3 regions of the [Enterobacter] lignolyticus SCF1 genome follow, and region 3 is predicted to be linked to each of the others. Evidence: predicted binding sites of a transcription regulator. Region 3 holds the regulator's gene; each other region holds the start of a gene.
The links. The regulator Fur, encoded in region 3, represses iron uptake genes when iron is present. The targets are predictions, from matches to a motif close to ATAATAATGAGAACNACTATCAA.
Positions count from the first base shown of each region.

Region 1: the regulator Fur is predicted to act here: its motif matches at 2,145-2,167, upstream of bfd (bacterioferritin-associated ferredoxin).
Region 2: the regulator Fur is predicted to act here: its motif matches at 2,861-2,883, upstream of feoA (ferrous iron transporter A).

Region 1 covers NC_014618.1:420,669-428,065, forward strand. The annotation lists gene fusA (elongation factor G) at 1-768, shown strand, start outside; gene tuf (elongation factor Tu) at 839-2,023, shown strand; gene bfd (bacterioferritin-associated ferredoxin) at 2,202-2,396, shown strand; gene bfr (bacterioferritin) at 2,468-2,944, shown strand; gene ENTCL_RS01960 (prepilin peptidase) at 2,928-3,401, opposite strand; gene rpsJ (30S ribosomal protein S10) at 3,780-4,091, shown strand; gene rplC (50S ribosomal protein L3) at 4,124-4,753, shown strand; gene rplD (50S ribosomal protein L4) at 4,764-5,369, shown strand; gene rplW (50S ribosomal protein L23) at 5,366-5,668, shown strand; gene rplB (50S ribosomal protein L2) at 5,686-6,507, shown strand; gene rpsS (30S ribosomal protein S19) at 6,524-6,802, shown strand; gene rplV (50S ribosomal protein L22) at 6,817-7,149, shown strand; gene rpsC (30S ribosomal protein S3) at 7,167-7,397, shown strand, end outside.
Region 2 covers NC_014618.1:357,562-364,958, forward strand. The annotation lists gene feoC ([Fe-S]-dependent transcriptional repressor FeoC) at 1-170, opposite strand, end outside; gene feoB (Fe(2+) transporter permease subunit FeoB) at 180-2,498, opposite strand; gene feoA (ferrous iron transporter A) at 2,529-2,756, opposite strand; gene ENTCL_RS01645 (Tex family protein) at 3,103-5,436, opposite strand; gene greB (transcription elongation factor GreB) at 5,540-6,013, opposite strand; gene ompR (osmolarity response regulator transcription factor OmpR) at 6,241-6,960, shown strand; gene envZ (two-component system sensor histidine kinase EnvZ) at 6,957-7,397, shown strand, end outside.
Region 3 covers NC_014618.1:3,339,114-3,346,510, reverse strand. The annotation lists gene chiP (chitoporin ChiP) at 373-1,776, shown strand; gene ENTCL_RS15585 (ChiQ/YbfN family lipoprotein) at 1,825-2,157, shown strand; gene fur (ferric iron uptake transcriptional regulator) at 2,226-2,678, opposite strand; gene fldA (flavodoxin FldA) at 2,967-3,497, opposite strand; gene ybfE (LexA regulated protein) at 3,647-3,940, opposite strand; gene ybfF (esterase) at 4,071-4,835, opposite strand; gene seqA (replication initiation negative regulator SeqA) at 5,019-5,573, shown strand; gene pgm (phosphoglucomutase (alpha-D-glucose-1,6-bisphosphate-dependent)) at 5,598-7,238, shown strand; gene ENTCL_RS15550 (pyridoxamine 5'-phosphate oxidase family protein) at 7,288-7,397, opposite strand, start outside.

The DNA.
Region 1 (7,397 bases), 1.9 Mb from region 3:
GACGAAGAATCTAACCAGACCATCATCGCTGGTATGGGTGAACTGCACCTCGACATCATCGTTGACCGTATGAAGCGTGAATTCAACGTTGAAGCGAACGTCGGTAAACCTCAGGTTGCTTACCGTGAAGCGATTCGCGCGAAAGTTACCGATGTTGAAGGTAAACACGCCAAGCAGTCTGGTGGTCGTGGTCAGTACGGTCACGTTGTGATCGACCTGTACCCGCTGGAGCCGGGCTCTAACCCGAAAGGTTACGAGTTCATCAACGACATCAAAGGTGGTGTAATTCCTGGCGAATACATCCCGGCCGTTGATAAAGGCATCCAGGAGCAGCTGAAAGCAGGTCCGCTGGCGGGTTACCCGGTAGTTGATCTCGGCGTGCGTCTGCACTTCGGTTCTTACCATGACGTTGACTCCTCCGAGCTGGCGTTTAAACTGGCAGCTTCTATCGCCTTTAAAGAAGGCTTTAAGAAAGCAAAACCTGTTCTGCTTGAGCCGATCATGAAGGTTGAAGTAGAAACGCCGGAAGAGAACACTGGTGACGTTATCGGTGACCTTAGCCGTCGTCGTGGTATGCTGCGCGGTCAGGAAACTGAAGTGACTGGCGTTAAGATCCACGCTGAAGTACCGCTGTCTGAAATGTTCGGATACGCAACTCAGCTGCGTTCTCTGACCAAAGGTCGTGCGTCATACACCATGGAATTCCTGAAGTATGATGATGCGCCGAACAACGTTGCTCAGGCCGTTATTGAAGCCCGTGGTAAATAAGCCGCAGGGTTAAAACCAAAGTCCCGTGCTCTCTCCTGAAGGGGAGAGCACTATAGTAAGGAATATAGCCGTGTCTAAAGAAAAATTTGAACGTACAAAACCGCACGTCAACGTCGGCACTATCGGCCACGTTGACCATGGTAAAACTACCCTGACCGCTGCCATCACTACCGTTCTGGCTAAAACCTACGGTGGTTCCGCTCGCGCATTCGACCAGATCGATAACGCGCCGGAAGAAAAAGCTCGTGGTATCACCATCAACACCTCTCACGTTGAATATGACACCCCGACTCGCCACTACGCGCACGTAGACTGCCCGGGCCACGCCGACTATGTTAAAAACATGATCACCGGTGCTGCGCAGATGGACGGCGCGATCCTGGTTGTTGCTGCGACTGACGGCCCGATGCCGCAGACCCGTGAGCACATCCTGCTGGGTCGTCAGGTAGGCGTTCCGTACATCATCGTGTTCCTGAACAAATGCGACATGGTTGATGACGAAGAGCTGCTGGAACTGGTTGAGATGGAAGTGCGTGAACTGCTGTCTCAGTACGATTTCCCGGGCGACGACACGCCGATCGTTCGTGGTTCTGCTCTGAAAGCGCTGGAAGGCGAAGCAGAGTGGGAAGCGAAAATCATCGAACTGGCTGGCTTCCTGGATTCTTACATCCCGGAACCAGAGCGTGCGATTGACAAGCCGTTCCTGCTGCCGATCGAAGACGTATTCTCCATCTCCGGTCGTGGTACCGTTGTTACCGGTCGTGTAGAGCGCGGTATCATCAAAGTTGGCGAAGAAGTTGAAATCGTTGGTATCAAAGAGACTGCGAAGTCTACCTGTACTGGCGTTGAAATGTTCCGCAAACTGCTGGATGAAGGCCGTGCGGGTGAGAACGTTGGCGTTCTGCTGCGTGGTATCAAACGTGAAGAAATCGAACGTGGTCAGGTACTGGCGAAGCCGGGCACCATCAACCCGCACACCAAGTTCGAATCTGAAGTGTACATCCTGTCCAAAGACGAAGGCGGCCGTCACACTCCGTTCTTCAAAGGCTACCGTCCGCAGTTCTACTTCCGTACAACTGACGTGACTGGCACCATCGAACTGCCGGAAGGCGTAGAGATGGTAATGCCGGGCGACAACATCAAAATGGTTGTTACCCTGATCCACCCGATCGCGATGGACGATGGTCTGCGTTTCGCAATCCGTGAAGGCGGCCGTACCGTTGGCGCGGGCGTTGTAGCGAAAGTTCTGGGCTAATAATTTATTATCCCCGAATTAAAAAGGGCGCTTCGGCGCCCTTTTTGTTGTCTGTTATTTACGACGACACATTTGATCGCATTTTATTGGCGTCTCACCGCACCGGTTCCTTATTTGTGCTATTGTAATTATAACTATTCTCATTTACACTTTGCGCATAAATTGAACGGGAGCGATCATGTACGTTTGTTTGTGTAATGGTGTAAGCGATAAAAAAATTCGCCAGGCTGTACGTCAGTTCCATCCGCAATCCTTCCAGCAGCTCCGTAAATTTATTCCTGTGGGAAATCAATGCGGTAAATGCGTTCGCGCCGCGCGTGAAATCATGCAAGATGAATTAACGCAGATGCCGGAATATAAAGAGATTGCCTGAGGTCTAATCTTTTTTTGACATCCCGGTAGCCCGATCTACGCTTCAATGAGTGGAAGCGGAGGGACTACAAAATGAAAGGTGATGTTAAGGTCATAAATTATCTCAATAAATTATTGGGAAATGAGCTTGTCGCGATAAACCAGTACTTTCTCCATGCGAGAATGTTTAAGAACTGGGGCCTGATGCGCCTCAACGATGTTGAATATCACGAATCCATTGATGAAATGAAGCACGCCGATAAATACATCGAGCGTATTCTGTTTCTTGAGGGGATTCCCAATCTGCAGGATCTCGGTAAGCTCGGGATTGGCGAAGATGTCGAAGAGATGCTGCGTTCCGATCTGGCGCTAGAGCTGGATGGGGCAAAGAACCTGCGTGAAGCGATCGCCTATGCTGACAGCGTGCATGACTACGTCAGCCGTGACATGATGATCGAAATTCTGAAGGATGAAGAAGGGCACATCGACTGGCTTGAAACCGAGCTGGATCTGATAGGTAAAATCGGCCTGCAAAACTACCTCCAGTCGCAAATTAAAGTGGAAGAATAAGCAGGTTCTTCCACCCGCAGATAAGACCCGCTGCCGCCAGATATGGCCCAAACGGCAGCGGGTTTTTTATTGCCTGCAGGGATCGCCTGCGGGCCATCTGAACCCCCAGAGTCAACAGCGCCAGAGCCGACGCCAGCGTGACAAGACAGGGAAGCAGCGACCCGCCATGCCAGGCGCCCAGCGCAGCCAGCAGTTTAACATCGCCGTATCCCAGCCCTTCCCGTTTTCGAATGAGCTTATATCCCCAGTACACCGCTGCGAATGCGCAATAGCCGGCGATGGCGCCGAGGACGGCCTGCGGCAACCGCGCTTCATGGCAGACAAGATTAAAAAGCAGCCCGAACCAGAGCAGCGGGCAGGTAAGCGCATCGGGCAAAAGGTGACGTTTGAGATCGCAAAGGCTCAGAGCGACATTCAGCATCAGGTAAATCAGCAGGAAGGGGAGGGCGGTTATCATCATGGTTGTCCAGCAACAGCGTTGCCAGGAGTGTGAGGGCGTACGTCCCGGTCTGGCAAACGTCCGTTACCGACAATGCGTGAGGGCTTCCGCTCATACTGCCTGCGTTACATGACTTGCCGTCGCGCCGGGAATCACCGCCGCACTTCAGCGTTGCTGATTTTATAAACACCGCTTGCTTCGCGCTGTAATTTGCGTATAATGCGCGGGCTTGTCAAAATTGACGGCAGGTTCGATATGAACCCTGACAGTAAATTTTACTGTCAAACAATGTTCCCAATCGGGGAACTACGCAAGAACGGTTACACTCACCCATCAATCGTAATGGGCTAGAGGAGTAATCATTTTCGTTTATAAAATAATTGGAGCTCTGGTCTCATGCAGAACCAAAGAATCCGTATCCGCCTGAAAGCGTTTGATCATCGTCTGATCGATCAATCAACCGCGGAAATCGTCGAGACTGCTAAGCGCACTGGTGCGCAAGTCCGTGGTCCGATCCCGCTGCCGACCCGCAAAGAGCGCTTTACCGTTCTGATCTCCCCGCACGTTAACAAAGACGCGCGCGATCAGTACGAAATCCGCACTCATAAGCGTCTGGTTGACATCGTTGAGCCAACCGAGAAAACCGTTGATGCTCTGATGCGTCTGGATCTGGCTGCCGGTGTAGACGTGCAGATCAGCCTGGGTTAATCAGGTCATCGAGCGATTGAGAGGTTGATACAATGATTGGTTTAATCGGTAAAAAAGTGGGCATGACCCGCATCTTCACTGAAGATGGCGTTTCTATCCCAGTAACCGTAATCGAAGTTGAAGCAAACCGCGTTACTCAGGTTAAAGATCTGGCTAACGACGGCTACCGTGCTATCCAGGTTACCACCGGTGCTAAAAAAGCTAACCGTGTAACCAAGCCGGAAGCGGGTCACTTCGCTAAAGCTGGCGTAGAAGCTGGCCGTGGTCTGTGGGAATTCCGTCTGGCTGAAGGCGAAGAGTTCACCGTAGGTCAGAGCATTAGCGTTGAACTGTTTGCTGAAGTTAAAAAAGTTGACGTAACCGGCACCTCTAAAGGTAAAGGTTTCGCTGGTACCGTTAAGCGCTGGAACTTCCGTACCCAGGACGCTACTCACGGTAACTCCTTGTCTCACCGCGTTCCGGGTTCTATCGGTCAGAACCAGACTCCGGGCAAAGTGTTCAAAGGCAAGAAAATGGCAGGTCAGCTGGGTAACGAGCGTGTAACCGTTCAGAGCCTGGACGTAGTACGTGTTGACGCTGAGCGCAACCTGCTGCTGGTTAAAGGTGCTGTCCCGGGTGCAACCGGTAGCGACCTGATCGTTAAACCAGCTGTGAAGGCGTGAGGAGATAGCAATGGAATTAGTATTGAAAGACGCGCAGAGCGCGCTGACTGTTTCCGAAACTACCTTCGGTCGTGATTTCAACGAAGCGCTGGTACATCAGGTTGTTGTTGCTTACGCAGCTGGTGCTCGTCAGGGTACTCGTGCTCAGAAGACCCGTGCTGAAGTAACTGGTTCCGGTAAAAAACCGTGGCGCCAGAAAGGTACCGGCCGTGCGCGTTCTGGTTCTATCAAGAGCCCGATCTGGCGTTCCGGTGGCGTAACCTTCGCTGCTCGTCCGCAGGACCACAGTCAAAAAGTTAACAAAAAGATGTACCGCGGCGCGCTGAAAAGCATTCTGTCCGAACTGGTACGTCAGGATCGTCTGATCGTTGTCGAGAAGTTCTCTGTTGAAGCGCCGAAAACCAAGCTGCTGGCACAGAAACTGAAAGACATGGCTCTGGAAGATGTGCTGATCATCACCGGTGAGCTGGACGAGAACCTGTTCCTGGCCGCACGTAACCTGCACAAGGTTGACGTACGTGACGCGACTGGTATCGACCCGGTTAGCCTGATCGCCTTCGACAAAGTCGTAATGACTGCTGATGCTGTTAAGCAAGTTGAGGAGATGCTGGCATGATTCGTGAAGAACGTCTGCTGAAGGTGCTGCGCGCACCGCACGTTTCTGAAAAAGCGTCTACTGCGATGGAAAAAACAAACACCATCGTTCTCAAAGTTGCTAAAGACGCGACTAAAGCAGAAATCAAAGCTGCTGTGCAGAAACTGTTTGAAGTCAAAGTTGATACCGTACGTACCCTGGTTGTTAAAGGCAAGGTGAAGCGTCACGGACAGCGTGTCGGTCGTCGTAGCGACTGGAAAAAAGCTTACGTCACCCTGGAAGAAGGCCAGAATCTGGACTTCGTTGGCGGCGCTGAGTAAGTCGGAGGAGTAATACAATGGCAGTTGTTAAATGTAAACCGACATCTCCGGGTCGTCGCCACGTCGTTAAAGTGGTTAACCCAGAGCTGCACAAGGGCAAACCTTTTGCTCCGCTGCTGGAAAAAAACAGCAAATCCGGTGGTCGTAACAACAATGGCCGTATCACCACTCGTCACATCGGTGGTGGCCACAAGCAGGCTTATCGTATTGTTGACTTTAAACGCAACAAAGACGGTATCCCGGCAGTTGTTGAGCGTCTTGAGTACGATCCGAACCGTTCCGCGAACATCGCGCTGGTTCTGTACAAAGATGGCGAACGCCGTTACATCCTGGCCCCTAAAGGCCTGAAAGCTGGCGACCAGATTCAGTCTGGCGTTGATGCTGCAATCAAAGCAGGCAACACCCTGCCGATGCGCAATATCCCGGTGGGTTCTACCGTTCATAACGTAGAAATGAAACCAGGTAAAGGCGGTCAGCTGGCACGTTCCGCTGGTACTTACGTTCAGATCGTTGCTCGTGACGGTGCTTATGTCACCCTGCGTCTGCGCTCTGGTGAAATGCGTAAAGTCGAAGCAGAGTGCCGCGCTACTCTGGGCGAAGTTGGCAATGCTGAGCATATGCTGCGCGTTCTGGGTAAAGCAGGTGCTGCACGCTGGCGTGGTGTTCGTCCTACCGTTCGCGGTACTGCGATGAACCCAGTCGACCACCCACATGGTGGTGGTGAAGGTCGTAACTTTGGTAAGCACCCGGTAACTCCGTGGGGCGTTCAGACCAAAGGTAAGAAGACCCGCAGCAACAAGCGTACTGATAAATTCATCGTACGTCGCCGTAGCAAATAATTTTAGAGGATAAGCCATGCCACGTTCTCTCAAGAAAGGTCCTTTTATTGACCTGCACTTGCTGAAGAAGGTAGAGAAAGCGGTGGAAAGCGGAGACAAGAAGCCCCTGCGCACTTGGTCCCGTCGTTCAACGATCTTTCCTAACATGATCGGTTTGACCATCGCTGTCCATAATGGTCGTCAGCACGTTCCAGTATTTGTTTCCGACGAAATGGTCGGTCACAAACTGGGTGAATTCGCACCGACTCGTACTTATCGCGGCCACGCTGCTGATAAAAAAGCGAAGAAGAAATAAGGTAGGAGGAAGAGATGGAAACTTTAGCTCAACATCGCCATGCTCGTTCTTCTGCTCAGAAGGTTCGCCTTGTTGCTGACCTGATTCGCGGTAAGAAAGTGTCGCAGGCCCTGGATATTCTGACCTACACCAATAAGAAAGCGGCTGTACTGGTCAAGAAAGTTCTGGAATCTGCCATTGCTAACGCTGAACACAACGATGGCGCTGACATTGACGATCTGAAAGTTGCGAAAATTTTCGTAGACGAAGGCCCGAGCATGAAGCGCATTATGCCGCGTGCAAAAGGTCGTGCAGATCGCATCCTGAAGCGCACCAGCCACATCACTGTGGTTGTGTCCGATCGCTGAGACTCTGGAGACTAGCAATGGGTCAGAAAGTACATCCTAATGGTATTCGCCTGGGTATTGTAAAACCATGGAACTCAACCTGGTTTGCGAACACCAAAGAATTCGCTGACAACCTGGACAGCGACTTTAAAGTACGTCAGTACCTGACTAAGGAACTGGCTAAAGCGTCCGTATCTCGTATCGTTATCGAGCGTCCGGCTAAGAGCATCCGTGTGACCATTCACACCGCTCGCCCGGGCATCGTTATC
Region 2 (7,397 bases), 1.8 Mb from region 3:
AGACAATTCTCAGCATCCTCCTGAACGCGGCGCGCTTTACCCATGGCCTCCAGGCGAGCGAGCATGGCGTCGACCATCGGCTGCGGCGTGCGCAGCGCGCGGCTGAGCTGCTGGGCGTTCATCCGCCCCTGGAGCGCCAGCATATCCCGCAGTTCAATTAGCGAAGCCATCGTCTCTCCTTAGTGGCAGTTGCCCGCCGGGCTGTCGCAGCAGCTGCTGGCGGTTTTCCTCGTCGCCAGAAGATTGACATCCACGCGGCTGCGCGCGCGACGCAGCAGGCCAAGCACCACAATGTTAAACAGGATAACCGCCAGAATACAGACCGTGCTGTACTGCGGATGCGTGCTGAAGCTCGAGACCTGGTAGAACACGGTGGCCAGCGAATAGGCGATGTTCAGCCCCCACAGGATGGAGAAGAACATCCAGCCGCGGCTGGACTCGCGCGAGATAGCGCCCATCACCGAGATGCAGGGGATATAGAGCAGGACGAAAATCAGGTAGCTGTAGGCTGCCGCCGCGCTGCCGAACTTGCTGCTCATGACGCCCATTGCGCCAGTCCCCATTTCGCCGTCGCCTTTGCTGGCTTCGATGGGGTTCGCCAGAACGCTTAGACTGAACGTATTTTTCAGGCTCTGCCAGGTTTCGTCGACCGCCGCGCCCAGCTCGCCCAGCAGGTTAAACTCAGCCGGGTTGAACGCCTGGGACTGAATGTTTTCTGCGGTATAGAGCGTGTTCAGCGTACCGACGACGACCTCTTTGGCCATGGCGCCGGTAAACAGACCCACCGTCGCCTGCCAGTTATCCTCATGCACGCCAATCGGCTTAAACAGCGGCGTAATGACGCGGCTGACGGAGGCCAGCGCCGAGTCGTTGATGTTATCGGCCGCTTTCCCGCTCAGCGTGAAGCTGTTCAGCGCGCTGAGGAAGATGCTGACGATAACGATGACCTTACCGGCGCGCAGGACGAAGCCTTTCAGGCGCTGCCAGGTCTGAATGATCAGGCTTTTAACGTGCGGCACGTGGTAGACCGGCAGCTCCATAACGAACGGCGATGCTTCGCCGCGCATGATGGTGTGCTTGAGCATCAGGCCGGTGAGAATGGCCATGACGATCCCCAGCACATACAAGGAGAAGACCGCCAGCGCCCCCTGCTGACCAAAGAATGCCGCCGCAAAGACGGCGAAAATCGCCAGGCGCGCGCCGCAGGACATAAACGGCGCCATCATAATGGTCATCAGGCGTTCACGCGGGGCATCGAGGGTGCGGGCGCCCATCACCGACGGAACGTTACAGCCGAAGCCGACAATCAGCGGCACAAAGGATTTCCCCGGCAGGCCGAGGGACTGCATCAGACGGTCCATCACGAACGCCGCGCGGGCCATGTAGCCGGAGTCCTCCAGGAAGGAGAGGAACAGGTACATCATGCCGATTTGCGGCACCAGCGGCAGCACGGTGTTGATACCGCCGCCGAGCCCCTGGGCCAGGAAATTGGTCAGCCATTCCGGGAAGTGCAGCAGCGCCCCGAGCCACTGGATACCGTGGATAAAGATAGCCACGGAGCCGGCGTCGAAAATAGGCTGCAAGGCGCCGCCGATGTTGATCGCCATCAGGAACATCAGGTACATCACGAATAAAAAGACAGGCAGACCGAGGAAGCGGTTGAGAATGATTTTGTCTATTGCCGCCGTGAAACGGCTCGGTTCCGCCGTCAGCGTGTTGCTGACCGCATCGCAGATAGCGGCGATAGTTTGATAGCGGGCGTCGGCGATATGCAGCGCCGGGTCGTCAATCTCTTCGCTCAGGCGCGCCTGGGCGATGCCCAGCTTGTGCGCGGCGTCGCCGGCGTAGGCGCGGCTATAGATATCGCCTTCAAGCATCTGCAACCCTAACCAGCGGCGCTGCTTTTGCGGCATTTCGTGCGAGATCTCTGCCGCCAGCCAGTCGGCCTCACGCAGCAGCGGTTGGGGGTAGTGCACCAGCTCCAGCTCGCGGTTAGCGCGATGGCGGTCAATGGCCATTTTCAGCGCTTCAATGCCGCGGCCGCGGGTGGAGACCAGCGGAATCACCGGGCAGCCGAGACGGGCGGACAGGGCGTCAACGTCGATGCGAACCTGCTGCTTTTCAGCGATATCCAGCATGTTCAGCGCCACAACGCAGGGGATGCCGAGCTCCAGCAGCTGCAGCGTCAGGTAGAGGTTGCGTTCGAGGTTGGAAGCATCGACGACGTTGATCAGCAGGTCGGCGTCGCCGCTGAGAATGTAGTGGCAGGCAATCTGCTCATCCAGCGACGTCTGCGACGAAATCGTCGTCAGTGAATAGGTGCCTGGCAGGTCGACAAGCGTGACCTGATGGTCGGTGGTCGAAAAATGCCCCTCTTTGCGCTCGACGGTAACGCCCGCCCAGTTGCCCACGCGCTGGCGCGCGCCGGTTAGCTGGTTAAAAAGCGTCGTTTTACCGGAGTTTGGATTACCAATAAGGCCAATGGTCAATTTTTTCATTTTTCTGGGCTCGCTGTTGCCAGAGGCGTATTAGCGGTTCAACGCTTCGGTTTCTATTAACGCCAAATCTTTTTTACGTAATACCAGGCTGACGCGGCGCGTTTCGATATGAACGGGGTCGCCGAGCGGCGCGACGCGCACGACATGAAATGAGGAGCCGGGCAGCATGCCCAGTGAAAGCAGTTTTTGCCGATAAGCCGGGCTAATTTCACGGGAGAACCCGGTGATTTTCCACGTACTGTCAGGAGTGAATTGCATAGGACCTGCTTCTTTCGTTAACCGAAAATCCCTTCATACGCGCGGGGTGCGCATGAAACCAACGTAATACCCACGGGAAAAAGAATAAAACATCAACGCATACAATGATAATGAGAATGGTTTTTATCTTCAATCGATAAACTGTGACGGGATGTGGAATTAGCCAATAATCCGCGGGACTTTTGACATTGCTCAATTTTTGGCAGACAGCGAAATTGTCCGGAATGTTAATGGTGTAAGAAATGGCGTTCTAATATTTCATGGATGCAATGAAGGTTAATGTTTCTTAATCATTGCCAGCGGGTAAGCCTTCTCATAAATAATGAGAAGGCTTATTGCGGATGTATTATTTCTTCTTACCAAACGCCGCGGACAGCGCGTCCATCATTGCGCTATTGCCCGCGGGCTGGGCGTCGCGGCCGCGCGGTTTGGCCGCTTTTGCCGCCGGACGCGCGCCGTTTTGCTCGCGCGCGCCGCCGCCGCCACGGCGCGCATTGCTGTCGCCGGGCTGCTCGTCCAGACGCATGGTCAGGGCGATGCGCTTACGCGGCAGGTCGACCTCCAGCACCTTGACCTTCACGATATCGCCCGCTTTGACGACGGTGTGCGGATCTTCCACAAACTTATCGGCAAGAGAGGAGATATGCACCAGCCCATCCTGGTGTACGCCAATGTCGACGAAGGCGCCGAAGTTGGTGACGTTGGTGACCGCCCCTTCCAGCACCATTCCCGGCAGCAGGTCGTTCATGGTTTCCACGCCGTCGGCAAACTGCGCCGTTTTGAATTCCGGACGCGGGTCGCGGCCCGGCTTTTCCAGCTCTTTGATGATGTCGGTCACCGTCGGGACGCCGAAGCGGTCGTCGGTAAAATCCACCGCCTTCAGGTCGCGCAGCGCGCTGCTGTCGCCCATCAGATCCTTCAGCGCCTGTCGGGTGGCGGCAAGGATGCGTTCGACCACCGGATAGGCTTCCGGGTGGACGGTTGAGGCATCGAGCGGGTTATCGCCATGGTTGATGCGCAGGAAGCCCGCGCACTGCTCGAAGGCTTTTGGCCCCAGACGGCTCACTTTCAGCAGCTGCTGGCGGTTCTGGAACTGGCCGTTCTCATCACGCCACGCCACGATATTCTGCGCCATCATGCGGGTTAAGCCCGCCACGCGGGTCAGCAGCGGCACGGAGGCGGTATTAAGGTCAACGCCGACGGCGTTTACGCAGTCTTCCACCACCGCATCGAGCTTACGCGCGAGCTGCGTCTGGCTGACGTCGTGCTGGTACTGGCCCACGCCGATCGATTTCGGGTCGATCTTCACCAGCTCCGCCAGCGGGTCCTGCAGACGACGGGCGATAGACACCGCGCCGCGCAGGGAGACGTCGAGGTCCGGGAATTCCAGCGCCGCGAGCTCGGAGGCGGAATAGACCGATGCGCCGGCTTCGCTGACGATAACCTTTTGCGCCGTGACCTTCGGAAACTGCTTTTGCACGTCGAGGTAAAAACGCTCGGTTTCGCGCGAGGCGGTACCGTTGCCGATAGCCACCAGCTCCACGTTATATTTTTCGCACAGCGCGGCGATGGCCACCGCCGCTTTGGCCGCCTGGCCGGTGTGCGGATAAATGGTGTCGGTCGCCACCAGCTTGCCGGTACCGTCAACTACCGCCACCTTCACGCCGGTACGCAGACCAGGATCGAGTCCCATAGTGGCGCGCAGCCCGGCGGGAGCGGCCATCAGCAGATCGTGCAGGTTGCGGGCAAAGACGTTGATCGCCTCATCTTCCGCGCGCTCGCGCACGGTGCCCATCAGTTCGGTTTCGAGGTGCATCAGCACCTTGATGCGCCAGGTCCAGCTCACCACGCCGCGGCGCCAGCTGTCCGCCGGGGCGTTGTTCAGACGCAGGTCGAGATGGTTGATAATGATCTGTTCGCAGTGGCTCTCTTTCGGCGGCTCGTCGAACTGCGGGTCAGGGTTAAGCGACAGCTGCAGTACGCCTTCGTTGCGCCCGCGGAACATCGCCAGCGCGCGGTGCGACGGGACGGTCGCGATCGGTTCATGGTGGTCGAAGTAGTCGCGGAACTTCGCGCCTTCATCCTCTTTACCGCTGACCACGGCGGCAACCAGGTGCGCGTTTTTCCACAGGTAGTCGCGCACTTTCGCCAGCAGGGCGGCATCTTCGGCAAAACGCTCCATCAGGATGTAGCGGGCGCCATCCAGCGCGGCTTTGCCGTCAGCGACGCCGTTGTCGGCGTTGATATAGTTTGCCGCTTCGGCGTCCGGATCGCGCGAGGGCTCGTTCCACAGCAGGTCGGCCAGCGGCTCCAGACCGGCTTCAATCGCGATTTGCCCGCGGGTGCGGCGCTTGGGCTTATAGGGCAGGTAAAGGTCTTCCAGCTCGGTTTTGCTCAGCGTGCCGTTGATGGCCTTCGCCAGCTCGTCGGTGAGCTTACCCTGTTCGCCGATCGATTTGAGAATCGCCTGGCGGCGATCTTCCAGTTCGCGCAGATAGCCAAGACGGGTTTCCAGCTGGCGCAGCTGCGTGTCGTCCAGCCCCCCGGTAACTTCCTTACGATAACGTGCGATAAACGGCACGGTGTTCCCTTCATCAAGCAAGCGAACGGCAGCTTCTACCTGTTCGTTTCTGGCCTGAAGTTCACCCGCAATAATGCGGCAGAGCGAATCATTCATCATGGCTATTTTTCATCTTGTGGATCGAAAATCAGGGGATAGTTATACGGACTGGCTGACAAAAATGCCAGCCGTCCGGGGCGGCAATCGGAGTGTTCCGGGCAGGCTACTTCACATATTCGATGTCGTTCACATACCAGGTCGCTTCGCCGCCCGGGGTCTGTACGGTCGCCAGGTCGCCCACCTCTTTTTTCAGCAGCGCCCGCGCCATCGGCGAATCGATGGAGATGTAGTCCTTTTGACCAAAAATTTCGTCGTAGCCGACGATGCGAAAGCGCTTGATATCGCCGTCGTCGTTTTCAATTTCAACCCAGGCGCCGAAGAAGACTTTGCCCTCCTGCTGCGGAGAGTAATCGACAATTTTCAGATGCTCCAGACACTTGGTCAGGTAGCGTACCCGGCGGTCGATTTCGCGCAGGCGTTTCTTGTTGTACTGGTAGTCAGCGTTTTCGCTGCGATCGCCAAGGCTTGCCGCCCAGGTCACTTTTTTCGTCACCTCCGGGCGTTCTTCACGCCAGAGGTAGTCCAGCTCTTTCTTGAGTTTTTCATAACCCTCGCGGGTGATCAGCGGCGTTTTCATCGCGTTCCGTTACCTTCTGCTGCCTGAACTTGCGCACAATACGTCTCACATCATAATCCAGTTGAGTGAAAAATGGTTTATTGTGATGAAATGTACAGATAAGCTGCTGTTAAATATGCTTTGTAACAATTTCGGCTAGAATTTATACCAGATTTAGCTGGAGCGCGGCGTACGCTTTTTTGAGAATACGCACTCATGATTGTTGTGAACCTTTGGGAGTAAAAACGATGCAAGAGAATTATAAGATTCTGGTTGTTGATGACGACATGCGTCTGCGTGCGTTACTCGAGCGTTATCTGACCGAGCAGGGCTTCCAGGTTCGAAGTGTGGCGAATGCGGAACAAATGGACCGCCTGTTGACCCGCGAATCTTTCCACCTGATGGTGCTGGATCTGATGCTGCCTGGCGAAGACGGACTGTCTATTTGCCGCCGTCTGCGCAGCCAGAGCAACCCGATGCCGATCATTATGGTAACGGCGAAAGGCGAAGAGGTTGACCGCATTGTCGGTCTCGAAATCGGCGCCGATGACTATATTCCTAAACCGTTCAACCCGCGCGAGCTGCTGGCGCGTATTCGCGCCGTGCTGCGCCGTCAGGCGAACGAACTGCCGGGCGCGCCGTCGCAGGAAGAAGCGGTTATTGCCTTCGGTAAGTTCAAGCTTAACCTCGGCACCCGTGAGATGTTCCGTGAAGACGAGCCGATGCCGCTCACCAGCGGCGAATTCGCGGTGCTGAAGGCGCTGGTCAGCCACCCCCGCGAGCCGCTGTCCCGTGACAAGCTGATGAACCTTGCCCGTGGCCGCGAATATTCCGCGATGGAACGCTCCATCGACGTGCAAATCTCCCGCCTGCGCCGCATGGTGGAAGAGGATCCGGCGCATCCGCGCTATATCCAGACCGTGTGGGGCCTGGGCTACGTGTTCGTACCGGACGGCTCTAAAGCATGAGGCGAATGCGCTTCTCGCCGCGAAGTTCGTTTGCCCGTACCCTGCTGCTTATCGTCACCCTGCTGTTCGTCAGCCTGGTGACGACCTACCTGGTGGTGCTTAACTTCGCCATCCTGCCGAGCCTCCAGCAGTTTAATAAGGTGCTGGCGTACGAAGTCCGTATGCTGATGACCGACAAGCTGCAGCTGGAGGACGGTACGCAGCTGGTGGTGCCGCCGGCGTTCAGGCGCGAGATCTACCGCGAGTTGGGCATCTCGCTCTATTCCGACGAAGCGGCGGAAGATGCAGGGCTGCGCTGGGCGCAGCACTATGAATTTTTAAGCCAGCAGATGGCGCAGCAGCTGGGCGGCCCGACGGAAGTGCGCGTTGAGGTCAACAAGAGCTCGCCGGTGGTGTGGCTGAAAACCTGGCTGTCGCCCAATATCTGGGTGCGCGTA
Region 3 (7,397 bases):
CGCCTTTTTTATTTATGACATTTTCGCGTAGCGAAATAATACGCGTATTGTATGACACGCCTTTTCCGCTGCCTGTTACATTTTCGCGCATTCACTTTTTGTTTTCCTCTCAATCCGTTGCAGGACGTGGCTTGCGACATCACACCCTTAACCTGCTATTTGTAACAAAACGCAATCAAATATGTGCGCTTTGTCATACTCTTGCGCTTTCGTGCGGAAAAAGGATTGATAATTCGCGTCGCGAAAAATAGTCTATTCCCAGTAGCATTCGGAAGGTTATTGATTCGCTACTTTTATTTGTCAGTTTTTTATTTTTATCGCTGTTTGCCCTTTTGCACACAGCGTTTTTTAAAAGTCAAAGAGGATATACACATGCGTACGTTCAGTGGCAAACGTAGTACGCTGGCGCTGGCTATTGCCGGTGTCACCGCGATGTCGGGCTGGGTTGCGGTTCCGCAGGCCAGCGCAGCAGGATTCATCGACGATTCAAGTTTAACCGGCGGCATCTATTACTGGCAGCGTGAGCGTGACCGTAAAGACGTTACCGACGGCGATCAGTACAAAACCAACCTCTCGCATGCGACCTGGAACGCCAACCTGGATTTCCAGTCCGGCTATGCTGCCGACATGTTCGGTATTGATATTGCCGCGTTCACGGCCATTGAAATGGCGGAGTCTGCAGAAAGCGGACACCCGAACGAAATTGCCTTCTCCTCCAGCAATAAAGCGTACGACGAAGATTACTCCGGCGATAAGAGCGGTATCAGCCTGTATAAGGCCGCGGCGAAATTTAAGTACGGCCCAGCCTGGGCTCGCGCCGGTTATATCCAGCCGACCGGACAGACGCTGCTCGCGCCGCACTGGAGCTTTATGCCGGGTACCTATCAGGGGGCGGAAGCCGGAGCCAACTTTGACTATGGCGATTCCGGGGCGCTGAGCTTCTCCTATATGTGGACCAACGAGTATAAAGCGCCGTGGCATATCGAAATGGACGACTTCTATCAAAACGATAAGAAGACCAAGGTCGATTATCTGCACTCGCTGGGCGCGAAGTATGATTTCAAAAATAACTTTGTGCTGGAAGCCGCCTTCGGCCAGGCGCAGGGCTATATCGACCAGTACTTTACCAAAGCCAGCTATAAATTCGACGTGGCCGGCGCGCCGATGACCACCAGCTATCAGTTCTACGGCACCCGCGACAAAGTCAGCAACGGCGGCATCAACGATATTTATGACGGCACCGCCTGGCTGCAGGCGCTGACCTTCGGCTACAAAGTGGCCGATGTTGTCGACCTGCGGCTGGAAGGAACCTGGGTTAAAGCCGAAGGTCAGCAGGGCTACTTCCTGCAGCGTATGACCCCGACCTACGCCTCTTCAAACGGTCGTCTGGATATCTGGTGGGATAACCGCTCAGACTTCAACGCCAACGGCGAAAAAGCGGTGTTCTTCGGCGCGATGTATGACCTGAAAAACTGGGACATGCCGGGCTGGGCCGTGGGCGCGTCCTACGTCTACGCCTGGGATGCGAAGCCGGGCAAAATGGCGACGCCGGATGCTTACTACGATCCGAACTATCGCCTGACCGAATCGTCCTACAGCCTGGACGCCATGTACACCGTTCAGGAAGGACGCGCGAAAGGAACGCTGTTCAAGCTGCACTTCACCCAGTACGACAACCACTCCGATATTCCGAGCTGGAGCGGCGGCTACGGCAACATCTTCCAGGATGAGCGTGACGTGAAATTCATGGTTATCGCACCGTTCACTATTTTCTGATGCCAGACGCGGCGGGGCTCTCCCGCCGCACAACGTTGAGGTCGCACTATGAAGAAATTAATGCTGGTCGCTATCGTGGCATCCGGGCTGGTCGCCTGCGCGCAGCCGCCTGCGCCAAAAGAAGATTCAAAGCTGAAGGACGCCTACAGCGCCTGTATCAACACCGCGGAAGGCAACCCTGACAAAATTCAGGCCTGCCAGAGCGTGCTGAACGTCCTGAAGCAGGAGAAGCAGCACGAGCAGTTCGCGAATCAGGAAAGCGTGCGCGTGCTGGATTACCAGAACTGCATTCAGGCTACGCGCACGGGCAATGACCAGGCGGTTAAAGCGCGTTGCGATAAAATCTGGAAGGAAATCCGCAGCAATAATACTGCCCAATAACGTTTTATCTTCTGTTTATGCCAATAAAAAAGCCAACCGTCGGGTTGGCTTTTTCTTTCAGCGGAAGATTATTTTTCGACGCCGTCGTGCGCGTGCTCATCTTCGCGACAGTCGCCTTCAGCACAGTGACCGTACAAGTACAGGCTGTGGTTGGTCAGACGGATGCCGTGTTTCGCCGCAATTTCACGCTGACGCGCTTCGATAGAGTCATCGCTAAATTCGATCACTTTACCGCAGTCGAGGCAGATCAGGTGATCGTGGTGATGCTGCTGCGTCAGTTCAAAAACGGACTTACCGCCTTCAAAATTGTGACGGGTCACGATACCTGCGTCGTCAAACTGGTTAAGCACGCGGTAAACCGTTGCCAGACCAATCTCTTCACCCATATCAATAAGGCGTTTATATAAGTCTTCCGCACTGACATGGTGGTTATCCGGCTCTTGCAGCACTTCCAGAATTTTCAAACGAGGAAGCGTGACTTTCAGGCCGGCCTTCTTTAATGCGGTATTGTTGTCAGTCATGCGGAATCTGTCCTGTTGCTAAATGCTTCCCTCTGGGAAGTATCACCTAAGAGTGTAATCAGGATAATGCGTCTCATTATAGAACTGCCATGTTTAAATGAAAACTACAACTCCTGAGCAAAGTCTGCTTTTAAAAACGAGGCATCATCTGCAAAGCGAAACATCTGTCCTCGTCAAATCAACGGTTATTGTACAGATCTGCGCTGAAAAGTTAAAAATTTGTAGCGATTATTTTGATTGCTTTTATCTATTAATGCGGCACAGCTTAATCGATGCGCCGCAACAAGATCAGGCGTTCTTAATCGCTTCCAGATGCAGTTCTTCTGCGATCTGCTTGACCCATTTTTCAACGCGCTCTGCGGTCATTTCTGGCTGACGGTCTTCGTCAATCGCCAGACCGACGAAGTGATCGTCATCGGCAAGGCCCTTAGAGGCTTCGAAGTGGTAGCCTGCGGTCGGCCAGTGGCCAACGATTGCCGCGCCGCGCGGCTCAATGATGTCGCGAATGGTGCCCAGCGCGTCGCAGAAATACTCCGCGTAGTCTTCCTGGTCGCCGCAGCCAAACAGGGCAACCAGCTTGCCGTTGAAGTCGATATCTTCCAGCGTCGGGAAGAAGTCGTCCCAGTCGCACTGCGCTTCACCGTAGTACCAGGTCGGGATACCCAGCAACAGAATGTCGAAAGCTTCGAGATCTTCTTTGCTGCTTTTGGCAATGTCATGCACCTCAGCAACATCTTTACCCAGCTGTTTCTGAATCATTTTTGCGATATTTTCGGTGTTGCCGGTATCGCTGCCAAAAAAAATGCCTACGATTGCCATGAGTAAAATAACCTCTTGAAACGTCTTGAAATGGTGGTGGCATAATGCCCACAGATAAGGGCAATCATAGCAGGAGCAGCGGTGCGCGAAAACCGCTATCGCGCCGTACTGCACTCTCTGCTACATGAAAATGTTGTTTTTGCGGATTTTCAGACAATCCCCTGGCCGCGCAGGGTAGCCAGTTGCTGCATCAGCATCTCTTCAATCAGTTCGCTGCGGCTCATATTGCGGGCGTCGGCCAGCTCATTGAGCGCGTCGACGGCGTCGCTGTTCAGCTTCAGCTCGACGCGCTTCAGGCCGCGGACCTTATCGCGTTTTAGCTGATTGCGCTTGTTAATGCGCAGCTGTTCATCGCGCGAGAGCGGACTGGTTTTGGGTCTTCCCGGGCGACGCTCATTTGCGAACAAATCTAATGTCGTACGGTCCGTTTGTTCTTTTGCCATGATTCAGAGTGACTTCGGGGAAACAAGCCGCCGGAATACCCTCCGGCGTAGATAGCGCGCAATCATACATCACGGAGTCCGGCGCGCCAACGCCGACGGGCATTATGGTGCGCGGTCGCTCGGTTTTTAATCACTCTGCCAGATAACGGCGAATTGCGCGCAGAACGGCCTCGGGTTTTTCCGCATGCACCCAGTGGCCGGCGCCGGCGATGACGTGGGCCCGCGCCTGCGGAAATTGCGCCAGCAGCGGCTGTCGGTAGGCCTCCGTCACATACGGCGAATTGCCGCCAGGAATAAAGAGCGCGGGCTTATCCCATGGGCGGATAGGCTCCCAGCCGACGATATGCGGATACTGCTCCCACAGCACCGGTACGTTGAAGCGCCATTCGCCGTCGATAAAGGATTTCAGCAGAAACTGGATAACGCCTTCTTCCTGCAGATGTTCGCGCATCACGGCGGCGGCCTGCTGACGGGAGGTCGCCCCGGCGTCGGTTACCGCGTTGATGGCGGCGAAGATCTCATCGTGACGGCGCACCTGGTAATCCACCGGCGCGATATCGATTGCCACCAGCTTGTCGATACGCTCAGGGGCGAGGGCGGTTAACGCCATCACCGCTTTGCCGCCCATGGAGTGGCCAATCAGCGTGGCCTTTGCAATTTGCCGGTCGTCGAGGGTGTCGAGCAGATCCTGGGCCATGGCTTTGTACGTCATCTCCGGGGCGCGCGGCGACTGGCCGTGATTGCGCATGTCCACCTGCACGACATCGTGGTCGGCGACCAGGCTGCGGGCGAGGATGCCTAAGTTATCCAGGCTGCCGAACAGGCCGTGGACGAGGACGATAGGAGAATGAGTGTGCAGGTTTTGCGCAGTTAGCGCTCGGCTATTCAATTTCATGGCAAAGTTCTTTTTTTCGCTCTGTCGGGTTAGGGTATTATGTTGAACATTCTGCCGCCCGGCTGCAATACCAGGAAGTATTCCTGAAATTGCCGCCACCCTGGTTTGACGCTATCCGCTGTTGGGATTTGACCTTATAATCTCAGCGACTTGTATTCAGAAAAGATATCGTACTGGATTAAGATGAAAACGATCGAAGTTGATGATGAACTCTATCGCTATATTGCCAGCCACACCCTGCACATTGGCGAGAGCGCATCCGACATTTTACGGCGCATGCTGAAATTTTCCGCCGTGTCCCAGCCAGCCGCTACCGTCGTCAAAGAGGCCCCTGCGGCTGCTCCGGCACCTGCCGCTGCCGTGAAGGCGGCGACGACGCCGACGCCGAAAGATAAGGTTCGCGCCATGCGCGAGCTGCTGCTTTCTGACGAATACGCAGAACAGAAAAAAGCGGTCAACCGCTTTATGCTGGTGCTGACTACACTCTACTCACTGGACGGCAACGCGTTTGCTGAGGCGACGGAGTCTCTGCATGGCCGTACCCGCGTCTATTTCGCCGCGGACGAGCAGACGCTGCTGAAAAACGGCAACCAGACTAAACCCAAACAGGTGCCAGAAACCCCGTACTGGGTGATCACCAACACGAACACCGGTCGTAAATGCAGCATGATTGAACACATCATGCAGTCAATGCAGTTCCCTGCGGAATTAATTGAAAAGGTTTGCGGCACAATCTAACCCTTGCATGAGAAGGACCAGGCAATGGCAACTCATAACCGCGCAGGCCAACCTGCGCAACAGAGTGATTTGATCAACGTCGCCCAGCTGACGTCTCAGTACTACGTGCTGAAGCCGCAGGCAGGCAACGCGGACCACGCGGTAAAATTCGGGACCTCCGGTCACCGTGGCAGCGCCGCGCGTCATAGCTTTAACGAACCGCACATTCTGGCGATTGCTCAGGCAATTGCGGAAGAGCGTGCGAAAAACGGCATCACCGGTCCGTGCTTTGTGGGTAAGGATACTCACGCGCTGTCTGAGCCTGCGATCATTTCCGTACTGGAAGTGCTGGCGGCCAACGGAGTGGACGTGATTGTGCAGGAGCAGAACGGTTATACCCCGACGCCTGCCATCTCGAATGCTATCCTGGTTCACAACAAAAAAGGCGGCGCTCAAGCTGACGGTATCGTCATCACGCCGTCGCACAACCCGCCGGAAGACGGCGGTATTAAATACAATCCGCCAAACGGCGGTCCGGCGGACACCAACGTCACTAAAGTGGTGGAAGATCGCGCGAACGCGCTGCTGGCCGACGGCCTGAAAGGCGTGAAACGCATGTCGCTGGATGCCGCATGGGCCTCTGGCCACATTAAAGAGCGCGATCTGGTCCAGCCGTTTATCGAAGGCCTGGCGGATATCGTCGACATGGCGGCTATCCAGAAAGCGGGCCTGAAGCTGGGCGTCGACCCGCTCGGCGGTTCGGGCATCGAATACTGGAAACGTATTGCGGCGTTCTACAAGCTCGATCTGACCATTGTTAACGATCATGTCGATCAAACGTTCCGCTTCATGCACCTCGATAAAGACGGCGCTATCCGTATGGACTGCTCCTCTGAGTGCGCGATGGCGGGCCTGCTGCAGCTGCGCGACAGGTTCGATCTGGCCTTCGCCAACGACCCGGATTACGACCGCCACGGCATCGTGACCCCGGCCGGGCTGATGAACCCCAACCACTATCTGGCGGTAGCGATCAACTACCTGTTCCAGCATCGTCCGCAGTGGGGCGCCGATGTTGCCGTCGGTAAGACCCTTGTGTCGTCAGCAATGATTGACCGCGTGGTGAACGCGCTGGGCCGTCGGCTGGTGGAAGTGCCGGTGGGCTTTAAGTGGTTCGTCGACGGCCTGTTTGACGGCAGCTTTGGCTTTGGCGGCGAAGAGAGCGCGGGCGCGTCATTCCTGCGCTTCAACGGTACGCCGTGGTCTACCGACAAAGACGGCATCATCATGTGTCTGCTGGCGGCGGAGATCACCGCGGTTACCGGCAAAAACCCGCAGCAGCACTACGATGAGCTGGCGGCCCGCTTCGGCGCGCCGAGCTACAACCGTCTGCAGGCGCCGGCGACTTCCGCGCAGAAAGCCGCGCTGTCTAAGCTCTCTCCGGAGATGGTCAGCGCCAACACCCTGGCGGGCGATCCGATCACCGCGCGGCTGACGGCGGCGCCAGGCAACGGCGCGTCTATCGGCGGTCTGAAGGTCATGACCGACAACGGCTGGTTTGCAGCCCGTCCGTCCGGTACGGAAGATGCGTATAAAATCTACTGCGAAAGCTTCCTCGGCGACGAACACCGTAAGCGTATTGAGAAAGAAGCGGTTGAGATAGTCAGTGAAGTGCTGAAAAACGCGTAACGAGCGAGTGATAAAACGGGTTCCTGAGGGAACCCGTTTTTTTTGCCCTTTAGCTGGGGAGGGAATGACGATGGCAGGTTAACGTTTCGCAGTCGATGCGTACGACGCAGACCGCTTTCATCATTTGCTCCCGATAGCGAAAGGTTTTTCCCGGTGCCG